Dongshaea marina: one gene and its partner. The main gene of each other region encodes a partner of the protein of the gene in region 2 in a complex. Links are inferred from orthologs where the notes say so. Each region holds a gene or a part of one and is shown on either strand. Other genes may lie near its edges.

Region 1 (6,883 bases), 1.3 Mb from region 2 along the record:
TACGGCTGTCACCAAAGTCAGTATGCTAGTGACCAACCAGGGAATAAAATTACTCTGTGAGTCAAATGCCTTGCTCATGGTTAAGCCTTGGATGCATTGACGGTCACATTGGCACTGGCCCCCATACGTAACGGCTTGGAAACAGGCAGTGACTGGGTAAACTTAATTTTTACCGGGAATCTCTGAGTCACCTTGACCCAGTTTCCGGTCGCATTCTCGGGTGGCAAAATGGAGAAGCTTGAGCCACTTCCATCACTGATGTCTGCAACTTTTCCGTGAAGCTTGAGCCCGGGATAGAGATCCAGTTCAACATCAACGGACTGACCCACCCTGATCTTAGATAAGTCAGTTTCCTTGAAGTTTGCATCAACCCACCAATTTTTAGACTCAATCACCACGAATTGGGGCTGCATTTCAGTAATCGCATCCCCGGCTCTGAGGCTGAGCTTTTCTATGGTTCCATCTGCAGGAGCCAAAACCCGGGTATGCTGTAAATCTAATTCAGCTTGGGCCAATACCGCTTTCGCCTGACGGAGCTGGGCATTCATATCTCCCGGGTTACCAAGCTCAACCTGAGTCTTATCCAAAGCTTGCCTGGCCACTTTTAAGCTGGACTGAGCAACCGCGAGCCTAGTCTGGGCATCGTCTTTTGCTGAGACAGGACTCTGTCCTGCCGCCACTAGGGCAAGGATCCTGTCGTTATTTTTTTGCGCTAACTGCAGCTGTGATTCTCTCTCCCGGACCATCGCCTTATCACTGAGGATCTGTGCCTGCATCGACTGGATATTCTGCCGAGTGAGATCCAGTTCAGCCTTTGCCTTGGTTACCGCAATCTCAAACGGCCGGGAATCCAGTGTAAATAACAGCTGCCCTTTGGTTACCTCTTGATGATCAGAAACCTCAACCGATGAAACCTGCCCCGACACCTGGCTGGAGATCTGATCGACATGGGCTTTTATATACGCATTGTCAGTACTTGGATGAAGAGAAGAATAGCGCCAGTAAAATGCCAGACACCCCACGACCACCAGTGCAATGACTGCAATGAACACTTTCTTTTTCATGGATAAGCCACCGATATAAAAATAGGAAACACATTATGGGACCGATCGGTCCATAAATTCAAGTGCGAATTTACTGGCCATAGCCAGCAACTTGGTCTCTCTCAGTTTCAGGGGCTCATTTTTACCAGATGAAAGACTTATGAGGAGCTATTTCCAGGGATAAGTAGGAGAGGTCACAATCGGGATAGTAGCCAGCAGGGCTGCCCTGCGCCACAGAGTCATCCCCCAAGCCGATAGTTCAACTCTGATGAAGTGCTCAATAGACGCCAGCAACCATGCTGACCGCCTCCAACACGGCTCAACTAAGCCTTAACAGATGCGGCTTAGTTATAAATAAATTGGCCATTTTTGAAAAAAGTAGAATCATCAAAGGAGAGGCTGCCTCTTGAAAATATAAGGTCCAAATGATGGCTGCCTGAGATCCCTCCGCCAAGCCCAAGGTGTAATCCAGGATGTCTCTCCTCAAAACCCGCATTTCTTCCGTAGAGCTCTTTTATGCCGATATTGGTTCCTATCCCAAACTCTTCAATGATTGAGTTACCCTGGTTGTGGTTAAGATACTTCATGAAGTCATCTCTGAATTGATGATTGTTCGTATGAAAATCAACCACCTTACTAGCCTCAACTTTCAGCATCATTAATTCATCAACGACACCATATTTTATCGCAAAAGGCACGGTGCTTAAAAATGTACCGCTAAAGCATATCTCACCAGATAAATCTTTTATTCTTGTGGCAATCTCTCCTGGAACTACATCCGGATTTCCAAAGCCATCAATAGATGTCCATTTTGCCTCATCATCTAATGTCCCTGTAATTTTCCCTCCATAACCATCATGGTAAGATAGCTTTTTTGCCGCTCCAGATAAGCAAATCAGATCATTATTGATAGCTCTAATCGTATCTGGCCCCTCTTGAAATGCGGTATCAAAATAGACGCCATAATCTTTAAAGATCACAGACTTCTTCCATGTTCGAGACAAAACGTTTTTGAGTTCAACAATGAATGACGGGCCCTTGGGCATAGGTTTTTTAAGTGTTGCCGAAGAGTATATAAAGATGTAAATATCTGATGAATCAATCTGCTCTTCAACATAATCGGAGGGAGATAGAGACAAATTAATGACATTAACACTGGATATATTTTTCAAGTGACATGATTCAGAAATAGCTAAAGACAACTGCATATTCTCTTCATCTGAACCTATGAGAACTCTGATGTTATTACCTTGCTTTACCTTTTCTGAGATGGCTGGATGATTCTTTAAGCATTCATACATGTTATAAATACTTTGGCTCTTCATTTCAAATCCTATATTCCTCTTTATCAAGATAAAATATAGAGGATGAAACATCCTCTATATCATGACATGTCTTATGGCCAAAGCGCTGTACCAAAAGGTACCACTGCACTTTCATTCATGATTTCAACACCATCTTCATGCGTTTCTTCATCTAACCACTCTTCAAAAACTATATCCTGCATTGGAATTTCTCCTTACTGAATGCCTAATTTAGAATGCTTGCTTAAAGAGTCTTGAGACTCGAATAGAACCCTACCACACCCACAGCAACGATCAACACCCCAGCAACAACCACATTACATTTATGTTACATGCATTCATCCTGTCACCTCCTACATCTACAAAAAACGACAAGTATGAATTTCTTAAGGCAAGTGCCCTTGAATCAAAGTTGTAGGATGCAACTCTCATAAAGAAAGTTAGCCGCAATTAGTCATGAAGCTGAACGGCACATAAGAAGAGAGCGAAAGGACAAGCCCGGCAGAAACAACGGATCTTCTCGGAGTTGAGGAAACAGCAAAGTCCTTAGTCTACTGAACCAAACTCTATCAATGGGTCTTTGCGAGATCACCAAGCTGAGTAAAGCTAGCGTTGTGAGCGAGCCCGGCAACATTATCGATGCAAATTAAGGGAGTAAATCTCACTTCAACTTAGGATCTTTTAATCCGACTTTTGGCTGGTTCAGTGCCAACTCCAGCAAGGCGTAGCGGTGAGTCGGCTGGGCATAGGAGTTTTGTGCAATCGCCAACCTGAAAAAGTAGTTAGCTAATTGATTGTTTCCTTTAAGTTGCTGATATTTCCCAAGGTAAAAGTAACTGGCACACAGATGCTCGGCCAGGGTCCGGTTGTTACTCGACAGGGCCACACTCTGAGTGAGCAGCTCCCGATGTGGCAACTCACCCAGGTAGTAGTGACTCAAAGAGAGCACCAGTCCCTTACTTTGGCTGTTTTGCTGCCAGCTCTTTAGCTCTTGAATCGCCCTGTCAGGATCATCTTTATAGCGAGCCAGATAACGCCACAGGGCGGCTTCCGCAAAATAGGGGTGATGATTCAAAAGCCACTGGAAATCGTCGATCGCCAGCTGGGGGCGTCGACCATAGAGAAGAGCCACCCCTCGCTGCAGATAGACCTCAAATTCGTCGGGATTCAGTTCAATCGCCGAGTCAAACTCATCATAGGATTGAGGGATCTTATTATTTTGCAGCAGGTAGAGGCCAAGGCTAAAATGCACATCGGCAAAATCCGGGCGCAGCCTCAGGGAGCGATTAAAGTCGACCAGAGCCAGGGCCCCCTGCCCCAGTCTATCCCAGATCACCCCGCGCTCGTAATGCAGCCTTGCCTGCTCAACCTGCTCCAGATCTTTTTGAGCCAGCAGGTGACCCAGCTGGAAGACCGCCCACTGATCCTGTTGGGTCGATTGAAGAGGCAGGGCCATCGGTGGGTAGTCGCTCACTTTCCCCCCCGGGAGCTGCAGCCTAAAAGGCCCGCCGCTAACAGGGCAATCGCGATCCAGCGCTGGAATACACCTCCTGACATCGGGCCTCCTGCCTCACCTCATCCGATATGTTAGTTAACGGCACTCTTTCCCTTAAGCTTAGCTTGGGTTTTCAATCGGGTAGCCCGCCTCCTTCCAGCCGCGAAAACCACCATCCATGCTGATCACCTGCTGATACCCCATCTTGTTGAGATTATCCGCCGCCAGGATGGAGCGAAAGCCGCCACCGCAGTAGAGCACCAGAGGGGTTTCTTTGTCAGGAAACAGCTGCTCAATGTCGCGCTCGATCACCCCTTTTCCAAGGTGAGTGGCACCCGGAAGCTTGCCGGACCGGAGTTCATCCGCCTCACGAACATCCAGCAATACAAACTCGCCCTCAGGATATCTTGCCTTTACCCAGTGAACATCCACCTCACGAACACAGGGGCGAACCCTATTAACCAGGGATAAAAAACCTTCGCTATGTTGCATCTTTGTGCTCCTTAATTAAAAAAAGGAGCGCTATTGCGCTCCTTTATCACTCGAGTCAATCCAGAGACGATCTAAGGCAGATCGGCCCCTTCTTTCTCAACCTTAGGCGGCATCAGGTGTTCGCGCTTCACACCCAGGAACATGGCAAAGGCACTTGCCACATAGATGGATGAGTAGGTACCAAAACCGATACCGATCACCAACAAGAGTGAGAAGTTGTGGATCATGGCGCCGCCCCAGACATACAGGGAGATCACCACCACCAGAGTCGTTGCCGAGGTGATCAGGGTCCGGCTCAGGGTCTCGGTCATCGATACATCGATGATCCGCACCGAGTCGCCCTTACGCAGACGCCGGAAGTTCTCCCGCACCCGGTCGAATACCACTATGGTATCGTTGAGTGAGTAACCCACCACGGTCAGTACGGCGGCCAGCACCGTGAGATCAAACTCGATATGGAAGAACGAGAAGATCCCCACAGTGATGATCACGTCGTGGGCCAGGGCCAATACGGCTCCCAGCGCCAGACGCCACTCAAAGCGCATCGAGACATACATCAGGATACACAACAGAGCCACCAGAACCGCGAGTCCACCCTGCCAGGCAAGTTGTTTACCCACGGATGGGCCAACAAACTCCATCTGCTTGAGGGTTGCAGAGGGATACTTACTCTGCACCGCATCCATCAGCTGCTGACCCTGTTGGGCTGCCTTGAGGTCTTTGCTCGGGGCCATCCGGATCATAATGTCACGGCTGGTGCCATAGTTCTGCACCAGGGCATCAACACCCTTCTCCTTAAGTACCTCACGCACCCCCGGCAGATCAGCCGCATGGCTGAAGCTTATCTCGATGACGGTACCACCGGTGAAATCAAGACCCCAGTTAAATCCCTTGATACAGATACTGGCAACAGCCAGTACCACCAAAATCAAAGAGAATACCGACGCCGGAACCGCAAACCTCATAAAAGGGATAGTCCGGCCTGGCTTCAAAATCTGAAACATTTTGAAATACCCCTTAAATAGACAGAGATTTCACGCGCTTGCCACCCCAGATGAGGTTAACAATGGCACGTGTACCTGTGATTGCAGTAAACATGGAAGCCGCAATACCGATCATCAGGGTCACCGCAAAGCCCTTCACCGAGCCGGTACCTATGGCAAACAGGATCACCGCTGAGATCAGCGTGGTCACGTTCGCATCGGCGATGGTCGAGAAGGCTCGTTCATACCCCAAACTAATCGCCTGCTGGATTCCCCGCCCGGCATTGAGCTCCTCGCGTATTCGCTCGAAGATCAGGACGTTGGCGTCAACCGCCATCCCCATGGTCAGGACCATACCGGCAATGCCAGGCAGTGTCATGGTCGCCCCCGGAATGAGAGACATGGCTCCCACAATCAGCACCAGGTTGCACAAGACCGCCAGGTTGGCGATGAGGCCAAACTTACGATAGTAGATCATCATGAACACCAGCAGGATCAGGGTGCCATAAACCATGGCCTGAAAACCGTGCTTGATGTTCTGCTGACCCAGGCTTGGACCGATTGTGCTTTCACCAATGATCTGGATCGGTGCGATCAGAGCACCGGCACGCAACAGCAGCGCCAGGTTGTGAGCTTCATTGATGTTCTCAAGGCCGGTGATCCGGAAGTTGCGCCCCAGACGTGACTGAATGGTCGCCACGTTGATCACCTCTTCCACCTTCTTGAACTTAGGCTTCTCACCCGCTTTTGGCTTGCCAACCGGCTTGTACTGAATAAACACGGTCGCCATCGCCTTACCGACGTTGTCCTTGGTGAACTCGGACATGCGGTTTCCGCCACTACCATCAAGCTTGATACTAACCTGAGGTCGGCTGTACTCATCAAAGGCAGACTGAGCATCAGTGATGTGGTTACCCGTCAGGATCACCTGCTTTTTCAGAACAACCGGCTGGTCATTCTTGTTATACAGCAGTTGATCACCCGGAGGTACCTGGCCCGCTGCAGCTGCAGCCGGATCGGCATTCTCATCCACCATCCGGAACTCAAGGGTTGCGGTCGCACCGAGGATCTCCTTGGCACGGGTAGCATCCTGAACCCCTGGTAATTCAACGATAATCCGATCGGCGCCCTGGCGCTGAACCAGTGGCTCGGAAACCCCCAACTCGTTGACCCGGTTACGGATAATGGTGATGTTCTGCTGCAGCGCATATTCCTGGGTTTCCTGCAGCTTTTTCTGAGTCATCGCCGCCGTCATAGCAAAACGGCCGCCCTGATTCGCCTCAGTAAACAGGAAATCCCGGTAATGCTCACGCAGGTAGCTCATCGCCTTGGTGCGGGATTCTTCATTACGGAACTGCAGATAGATCTGATCCTTCTGCTGGCGAATGCCGGAATAACGAATTCGCTCTGTTCTCAGGTCGGTCCTGAAATCCTGAACAGTCTGAGCAAGGGTCTTATTGATCGCCTCATTCATATCGACCTGCATCTGGAAGTGGATCCCACCACGCAGATCGAGTCCGAGCTTCATCGGACTGCCACCGATCGCCTTGAGCCAGGCTGGTGTTG
Region 2 (6,889 bases):
GACCCTGCTTCCCCTGCTCTCCTTCACCGGCAAGGTCGAGCATATTGCGGTTATGCTCTATGATGCAACGGATCAGGCAATAGACTCAAAAAACCAACAGGAGTAACCCCAGGCTCAATGGCCCTTTACAACCCTGGGCCTACTGTCCCTGCTTTTTGTGAAGCTTGAGCGGCTTACGCTTTTTCCGAAGCTGCAGGTTGAGGATCTCGACCACCACAGAGAAACCCATCGCGAAATAGATATAGCCCTTGGGCACATGGTAGCCCAGCCCCTCGGCGATAAGGTTGAAACCAACCAGGATCAAAAAAGCCAGGGCCAGCATCTTCACCGTGGGATGATCCTCCACAAACTCACCGATCGGCCGTACCGCAAACATCATCACCCCACCGCGATCATGATTGCCAACACCATCACCGGAACATCCTTGGCGATTCCGACCGCAGTGATCACCGAGTCCAGACTAAACACAATATCCAAAATCGCGATCTGCACAAGCACCAGGATAAACTGGGAGGCCCCCTTACTGACCGTCACCTCCTGATCTGCATCCTCCAGGCTGCCATGGATCTCATGGGTACTTTTGGCGATCAGGAACAGTCCTCCCAATAGCAGGATCAGATCCCGCCAGGAGATCACAAAACCCGCCAGGCTAAACAGGGGGTCGTCAGGTGCATCATCCAGGCAAGGCTGAGCAACAACAAGATTCGTGTCACCATTGCCAGGCCAAGCCCGAGAATGCGTCCTCGCTGACGTTGCTCCTTTGGCAGACGCCCGACCAGAATCGACAAAAAAATGATATTGTCGATTCCAAGAACAATCTCCAATACCGCCAGAGTCACCAGGGCTACCCAGGCATTGGGATCCACTAACCATTCCATCCAGATACTCTCTTATTCCTCACAATAAAGGGAGCCCTAAAGGCTCCCTATCGATAGAAGCAGCAATTCAGATCAGGCACTGATCACATCATCCCGCTCTTTGTGTTGGGTCGGCTTCTCCTGCTGCTCGACCTCAAAAATATCCTTATAAGCCGCAAACTGGGCCATATAAACCATAGGAATGGTGACCAGAAGCCCAATCCCCATCGGGATACTGGAGATCGCCACCACACAACCAAACACAATATTATATGCCAGCAGGGCCGACCAGTTTTTCAGGCACCCCTGAATGCTAAGCAGCATGATCTGCCCTATGCTATAGCGACTAAAGATCACCAGGGGAACAGCAAAATAAAACAGCATCGACTTCAGGGCAAACACAACCACCAGCAAGATGACCATCAAATTCTGCTCTGTGCCCATTTTTTCGATGGATGCCAACAATGCCTGCTGCCCATTGGAAAAATCGATCCCTACCAATGACCAGATCTCTTGGGCAACCAGCACAAACAGAAACGACAGGATCCCAAGCTTTAAAAAAGAGAACCAGTATGGTTTCAGGGCACTAAACAGGGCCGAAAGATTAAAGGGACGCCCATGATCGCAGCAGCGGCAGCCGATCACAAAAAAGCCCATCAAGGCAAAGCCCAATATTTCCAACAGCAGCAGATCCACGGACAGAGGCAGTCGACTGATAAAGAACACCAGTATCATGTAGAGCATCAACAGTGAAATCCACACCAGAGGCGCCATCCTGAAGTAGCCCCAACTGCGACCGATCCACTTTAACCCATGTGAAGCCCCAAACCCTTTCATTCCCCACTGCTTCATGCAGCGCCTCCGTCATCTACTTGCATAAAACCTGTGTAAGCGGCCTGCAAGGCGCTTACGACCGACGCCCATCATAGCAGAAAGCCCGGGGAGTTTTGATCTTTGATCGCCCCACAGCTCGCTCTGTCACCAGATGTAAAAAAGGGGCTCAGTGAGCCCCCTGTATCTAGTCGATATGATCAACCGGTTGCCGACTCCAGCTTTGCCAGATCGGCTGCAATCTCGGTGGCCTCATTCTGGTAGTAGTCCGGCATCTCGAGATCGGCGGGCAGCGCACTGAGCTTACTGATCGGCTTCTTACCCATGCGCTCGAGACGGGAGTTGGTCAAGGCCAAAACCTTCTGCTCTCGCAATTTTTTCTGCTTGAGACGCTCAGATTCAACTAAAGAGATCGAGGTCTTCATGCTCTCTTTGCGATAAAGATTGATCTCCTGAAGTAGCTCCTTGTACTCGGGATCACTCTTGACTCGCTTGGCGTGCAAAGCTTTAAGCTCAGGCAGAAGTTTGCTCACTTCCGTGCTCCGGCGATAATCAAGGGGCTTGATCCGATCCCAGGGAAGAGCATTTTTCTCAACACTCTCGCCCACCTTACTGGCATCGATAAGCGGCGGCAGAATGATATCCGGCATCACCCCCTTATCCTGAGTGCTGCCACCATTGATCCGATAAAACTTGGATATGGTGTATTTCACATAACCCATCGGCTGGTGATAGAAGTCGTAGATACGCCCCAGACTCCGATACTGCTGCACCGTTCCCTTACCAAAACTATCCTGGCCCAGGATCACCGCCCGCCCATAGTCCTGCATCGCCGCCGCAAAAATCTCTGAGGCAGAGGCACTGAGCCTGTCAATCAAAACCACCATGGGGCCGGTATAGACCACACCGGGATCCTTGTCTTTCTCGACCTCCACATCGCCCTGGTTATTGCGGATCTGCACCACGGGTCCCTGCTTGATAAAAAGACCCGTCAGATCAACCGCCTCGGTCAACAGGCCACCACCATTGCTACGCAGATCGACCACCAGAGACTGCATCCCCTGCTTTTTGAGCTTGAGAAGCTGTTTTTCGACATCCTGATGCAGATCTACGTAAAAGCCCGGGATCTCCAGCAAGCCCACTTTTTCGCCCTGAACGGTCAGAAGCTTTGATTTAGCAGCCCTGTCCTCCAGTCGAACCTTATCCCGCTCTAATTTGACCACATGGGTATCTGAGATCGCACCCTCACCACGCTGGATCTGCAGGCACAGCTTGGAGCCGCGCGGCCCCTTGATGAGATCAACCACATCATCCAGCCGCCAGCCGACCACATCCACCATCTTGCCGCACTCCTGGGCGACACCGATGATCTTATCCTCGGCTCTGAGCTTTTTACTGCGGGCGGCCGGTCCCCCGGGAACCAGGGAGCGGATCACTGTATAGTCATCCTCAGCCTGCAGCACAGCCCCAATCCCCTCGATGGAGATATTCATATTCGAGCTGAACTGATCGGCGCGGCGCGGTGACAGATAATCCGTGTGTGGATCTATGGTGTGGGCAAACGAGCTCATCAGAGCAAAGAACACATCCTCACTCTCACTCTGCTTCAAAAATTTCAGAGCGTTGCTGTAGCGCTTGGTCAGAATTTTTTGGATCTCGGGCCATTTTTTTCCGGCCAGGGCGAGATTCAACTCATCATAACGAACCCGTTTATACCAGAGCTTATCCAGTTCAGTTCGGGATTTAGCCCAGGGTGCTTTCTCGCGATCCAGCTCAAAGGCGGCGGCCGGAGTATTGAGTGGCAGGGGTTTATCCAGAAGAGAAAGCGCATAACTCAAGCGCTCATAACGGCGCTTGATATAGGTATTAAAAATCAGATAAGCACCCGACAATTGCCCCCGCTCAATCTCATCATCCAGGGTATCCCGATAGGCCTTGAATGAATCGATATCCGATTGCAAAAAGATCCAGTGTCGGTAATCGAGGAAATTCAGGTAACGATCAAAAATCTTCTGTGACAGAGCGTCATTGAGCAGCACATGCTTGTAGTGAACTCGGGTAAAGTAAGCCGCTATCCGCTTACTCTCAGCACTGTGCTGGGGCTCCTGTGCCAGGTGGGGCAAAGCGCTTTCCTTGTAGGGGGGCGTCGCTGCCTGAGCTGAAAATCCGTATAAAACAATCCCACACACGATCACCAGTGATCGCAAAAAGCACTTTGTCATAGCCAGGAACCCCCGCTATTTCATATTAAAGAATTACGTGCTGTGAATTGACCTTGACAACCATTCCAGAGTTCAGCTGGACCAGCAATTCATCTTTCTGTATCTCTTTAATAGTAGCAGGCACGGGCGACTTACCGACAAGAACCTGTACGCCCTGATTGACACTCAGTGTTGACGGATCGACAGGCTTTTTAGGTACCACCTTTTTTGCAGGACGCGGGGTTGCCTTGTTGCGAGCTCCCTGAGGACGCTTTTTAGGCTTGTCACCCTTCTCTGCATCCGCATTCTTGCGCTTGCGTGCATAGGCGCGATCCTTGCTTTCCTTCAGCGCAGCCTGGGCATGTTCAACATGCTCTTCAGTCAATACGCCACAAGGGTTACCATCCAGATCCACACGCTCTGCACCGGCTTTTAAGCCATGGAGGTAGCGCCAGCTTGAAGTGTATTGACGCAGCGCCGCGCGCAGGGTTGTTTTGCTTAGCTCAGACTCATCTTTCAGGCGCTCGGCCAGATCCTGAAAAATGCCAATTTTCAGCGGCTTCGCTTCGCCTTGTGCAATGAAACAGTTGGGGAATTTTTCTGTCAGGTAAACCACCACCTGCTTAATCTTGGCCAGCTTCTCTGATTTATCCATGTATGCCCTTGAATACAAAAATGAATGGGGCTAAATGCCCGAATATTAGCAATGACAGGCTATTATAGTGACCATCAAAAAAAAGCTATGACTGGCATAAAAAACCCCCGAGATTACCGGGAAAACCAGCCTCTATCGCAGACAGTGCCACAAACCAAAGGCTGCGGCAATCTGTTTGCGAGGTCAACTCAAGCCATACTTCTTAATTTTACGATACAGGGTCGCGATCCCGATCCCCAGATCTTCTGCCGCCTGCTTGCGATTGTCGTGGCGCGCCAGGGCCTCCACAATCACTGTTCTCTCCATCTCCTCGAGGCTAACCGAAGAGGCTCCCTGACTGGTCGCAGGTGAGGAGCTGATCCTGAGTCGATCAAACTGAGGTGGCAGCAGGCTCACATCAATAGCCTCTCCCGGCTGCACCAGGTTCACCAGGTATTCGATAAGATTACTCAGCTCACGAATATTTCCCGGCCACTCATAGGCGGACAGGCGATCAACCACCGCCGGCGTGATCTCAGGGTAATGCCCGCCAATCTTACGCACATGCAGATCGAGGAAATGGTGCACCAGCAGTGCCACATCCCCGCAGCGCTCGCGCAGAGGCGGTAGATACAGGGGGATCACATTGAGCCGGTAATAGAGATCCTCACGAAACTCATTGCCCAGGATCATCTGCTCAAAATCACGGTTGGTCGCCGAGATCACCCGCACATTGATTGGGATCGCCTTACTGGCACCGACCGGCATCACTTCTCGCTCCTCCAGCACCCTCAGAAGCTTGGCCTGCAGCTGCAGCGACATGTCACCGATCTCATCCAGAAACAGGGTACCGCCATCGGCTGAGAGCAATAGTCCCTTCTTCCCTTTGCTGGACGCTCCGGTGAACGCCCCCTTCTCGTAGCCAAACAGCTCGCTTTCCAAAAGCTGGTCCGGGATCGCCGCACAGTTGATCGCCATAAATGGCTTGTTGTGCCGCTCACTGAGCTCATGGATCGCCTTGGCAAACACCTCCTTTCCGGTGCCACTCTCTCCGCGGATCAGCACGGTTGATGGGCTGGATGCGATCCTTGCGACAATCCGCTTGAGTCTTTGCATCTGGCTGCACTCACCGATCACCGAGGAGAGTTCGGGCAGCCCCTCATCCAAACGATCGCAGCGCTGATGCTGGCGCAATGCCATGACCAGGATCTGCCGACCTGGCAGAGTGTGTAGCTGACCACTGACCAGCACGGTTTTCTCTTCAAAGCTGATATGAAAATGCTGTGCCCCCTCCCCCTGGTGGCTGGAGTAAGCCGTCGGAAGGACCCGGGTTTGACAGGCACTCAGCTCAGACCAGGTACATCCAAGATGGTTGAGCAATACCTGATTACAATAGTCGACCCGGCCACTTTGTGAGAGGATCAGTACCCCCTGCTCGACCCTGTCGATCAAAAGCCGTAACAGCTCTTGAAGCTCCTGGGGCGGAACCTGAGGAGTCGAATAGGCACGCTGCTCGAGAACCTTAGACACAAACATCTCTGAGGTATGCCGGATATAATCACTGAAAAGCTGCTGATTGACGAGCAAGTGATCCCGGGCCTTGTCGGTAAAGGCAACCAGGCTCAGAGCACCGATGCAACTTCCCTGGACAATAATCGGGACTCCGAGAAACGCTTTCTCGTTGCAGCACTCAATTTTTTTACATCCTTTGCAGACCGGATCCCGGGTAGGCTCCAGCAGCAGCTTCTGCTGCTTGGTCTCCATGACATGGCGAAGGACCCGGGTGCCTGCCGTCAGTGGCTCACCGATGGCCAGATCATAACGGCCTGTTCCGGCAAGCCGGACCAGCTCTTCATCGACGACCTCGACATCGAGCTGCATGATCCCGGCAAGCAGTTTTGCGTAATGCATGATGGTTGGCTGTATCTGCATCAGTTCAGACACAGGCCGGCGTACTTTATCTAACATCATCCGATTGACTACCGATTTCCTGAATACAGAAAAGTCACGACCCATACCTGGGTATTTGCTTCACTGCCTTGATGATGGGGAGCCCTTATACTAGACAAATTGCTCTGAAAAGCAAAAGACCACCTTCACAGTTTCCTGAAAAGGCAGTCTCCAATTGAGGCTTGTGAAAACGATTGCATGCCGCAGCTTGACGGCAATTGGCAACTCGCTGTCACTTTTTAGCAGAACTTATCCTGAAAGCGATAAATCCAGCTCAAGTCCGCTCATAAGCAAGGCGGCCATCCACATAGGTTCGGTAGATCCCCCGATCATCCCCTATGGTGATCAGCACAAACAGCTGCTCTGCAAGAGTCTTTGAGTTATCGTGGCGAAGCTGCTGCAGGGGGGTTGAAACC

What was found.
Region 1: the proteins of prc (region 2) and DB847_RS15995 are in contact, whole or in part, in a solved structure (PDB 5WQL), measured with the Escherichia coli proteins. The link is inferred for Dongshaea marina from one-to-one orthologs.

The regions. Positions count from the first base shown.
Region 1 is NZ_CP028897.1:3,408,940-3,415,822, forward strand. Bases 1,916-4,839 are described here. They hold DB847_RS15995 (lipoprotein NlpI), read right to left. Parts: upstream 3,822-4,839; coding sequence 3,009-3,821; downstream 1,916-3,008. Other genes in these bases: DB847_RS15990 (M29 family metallopeptidase), read right to left, coding at 1,916-2,368; mprA (MprA protease, GlyGly-CTERM protein-sorting domain-containing form), read right to left, coding at 3,818-3,904; DB847_RS16005 (rhodanese-like domain-containing protein), read right to left, coding at 3,963-4,334; secF (protein translocase subunit SecF), read right to left, coding at 4,406-4,839. Outside these bases: DB847_RS15980 (DHA2 family efflux MFS transporter permease subunit), read right to left, coding at 1-78; DB847_RS15985 (HlyD family secretion protein), read right to left, coding at 81-1,064; more of DB847_RS15990, read right to left, coding at 1,388-1,915; more of secF, read right to left, coding at 4,840-5,338; protein translocase subunit SecD, read right to left, coding at 5,352-6,883. UniProt on the Escherichia coli protein: May be involved in cell division. May play a role in bacterial septation or regulation of cell wall degradation during cell division. Negatively controls the production of extracellular DNA (eDNA).
Region 2 is NZ_CP028897.1:2,067,851-2,074,739, reverse strand. Bases 1,400-4,329 are described here. They hold prc (carboxy terminal-processing peptidase), read right to left. Parts: upstream 3,911-4,329; coding sequence 1,889-3,910; downstream 1,400-1,888. Other genes in these bases: proQ (RNA chaperone ProQ), read right to left, coding at 3,936-4,329; DB847_RS09965 (BPSS1780 family membrane protein), read right to left, coding at 1,400-1,709. In the rest of the region: DB847_RS09975 (PAS domain-containing protein), read left to right, coding at 1-106; more of DB847_RS09965, read right to left, coding at 951-1,399; more of proQ, read right to left, coding at 4,330-4,544; DB847_RS09950 (sigma 54-interacting transcriptional regulator), read right to left, coding at 4,728-6,494. UniProt on the Escherichia coli protein: Involved in the cleavage of a C-terminal peptide of 11 residues from the precursor form of penicillin-binding protein 3 (PBP3). May be involved in protection of the bacterium from thermal and osmotic stresses.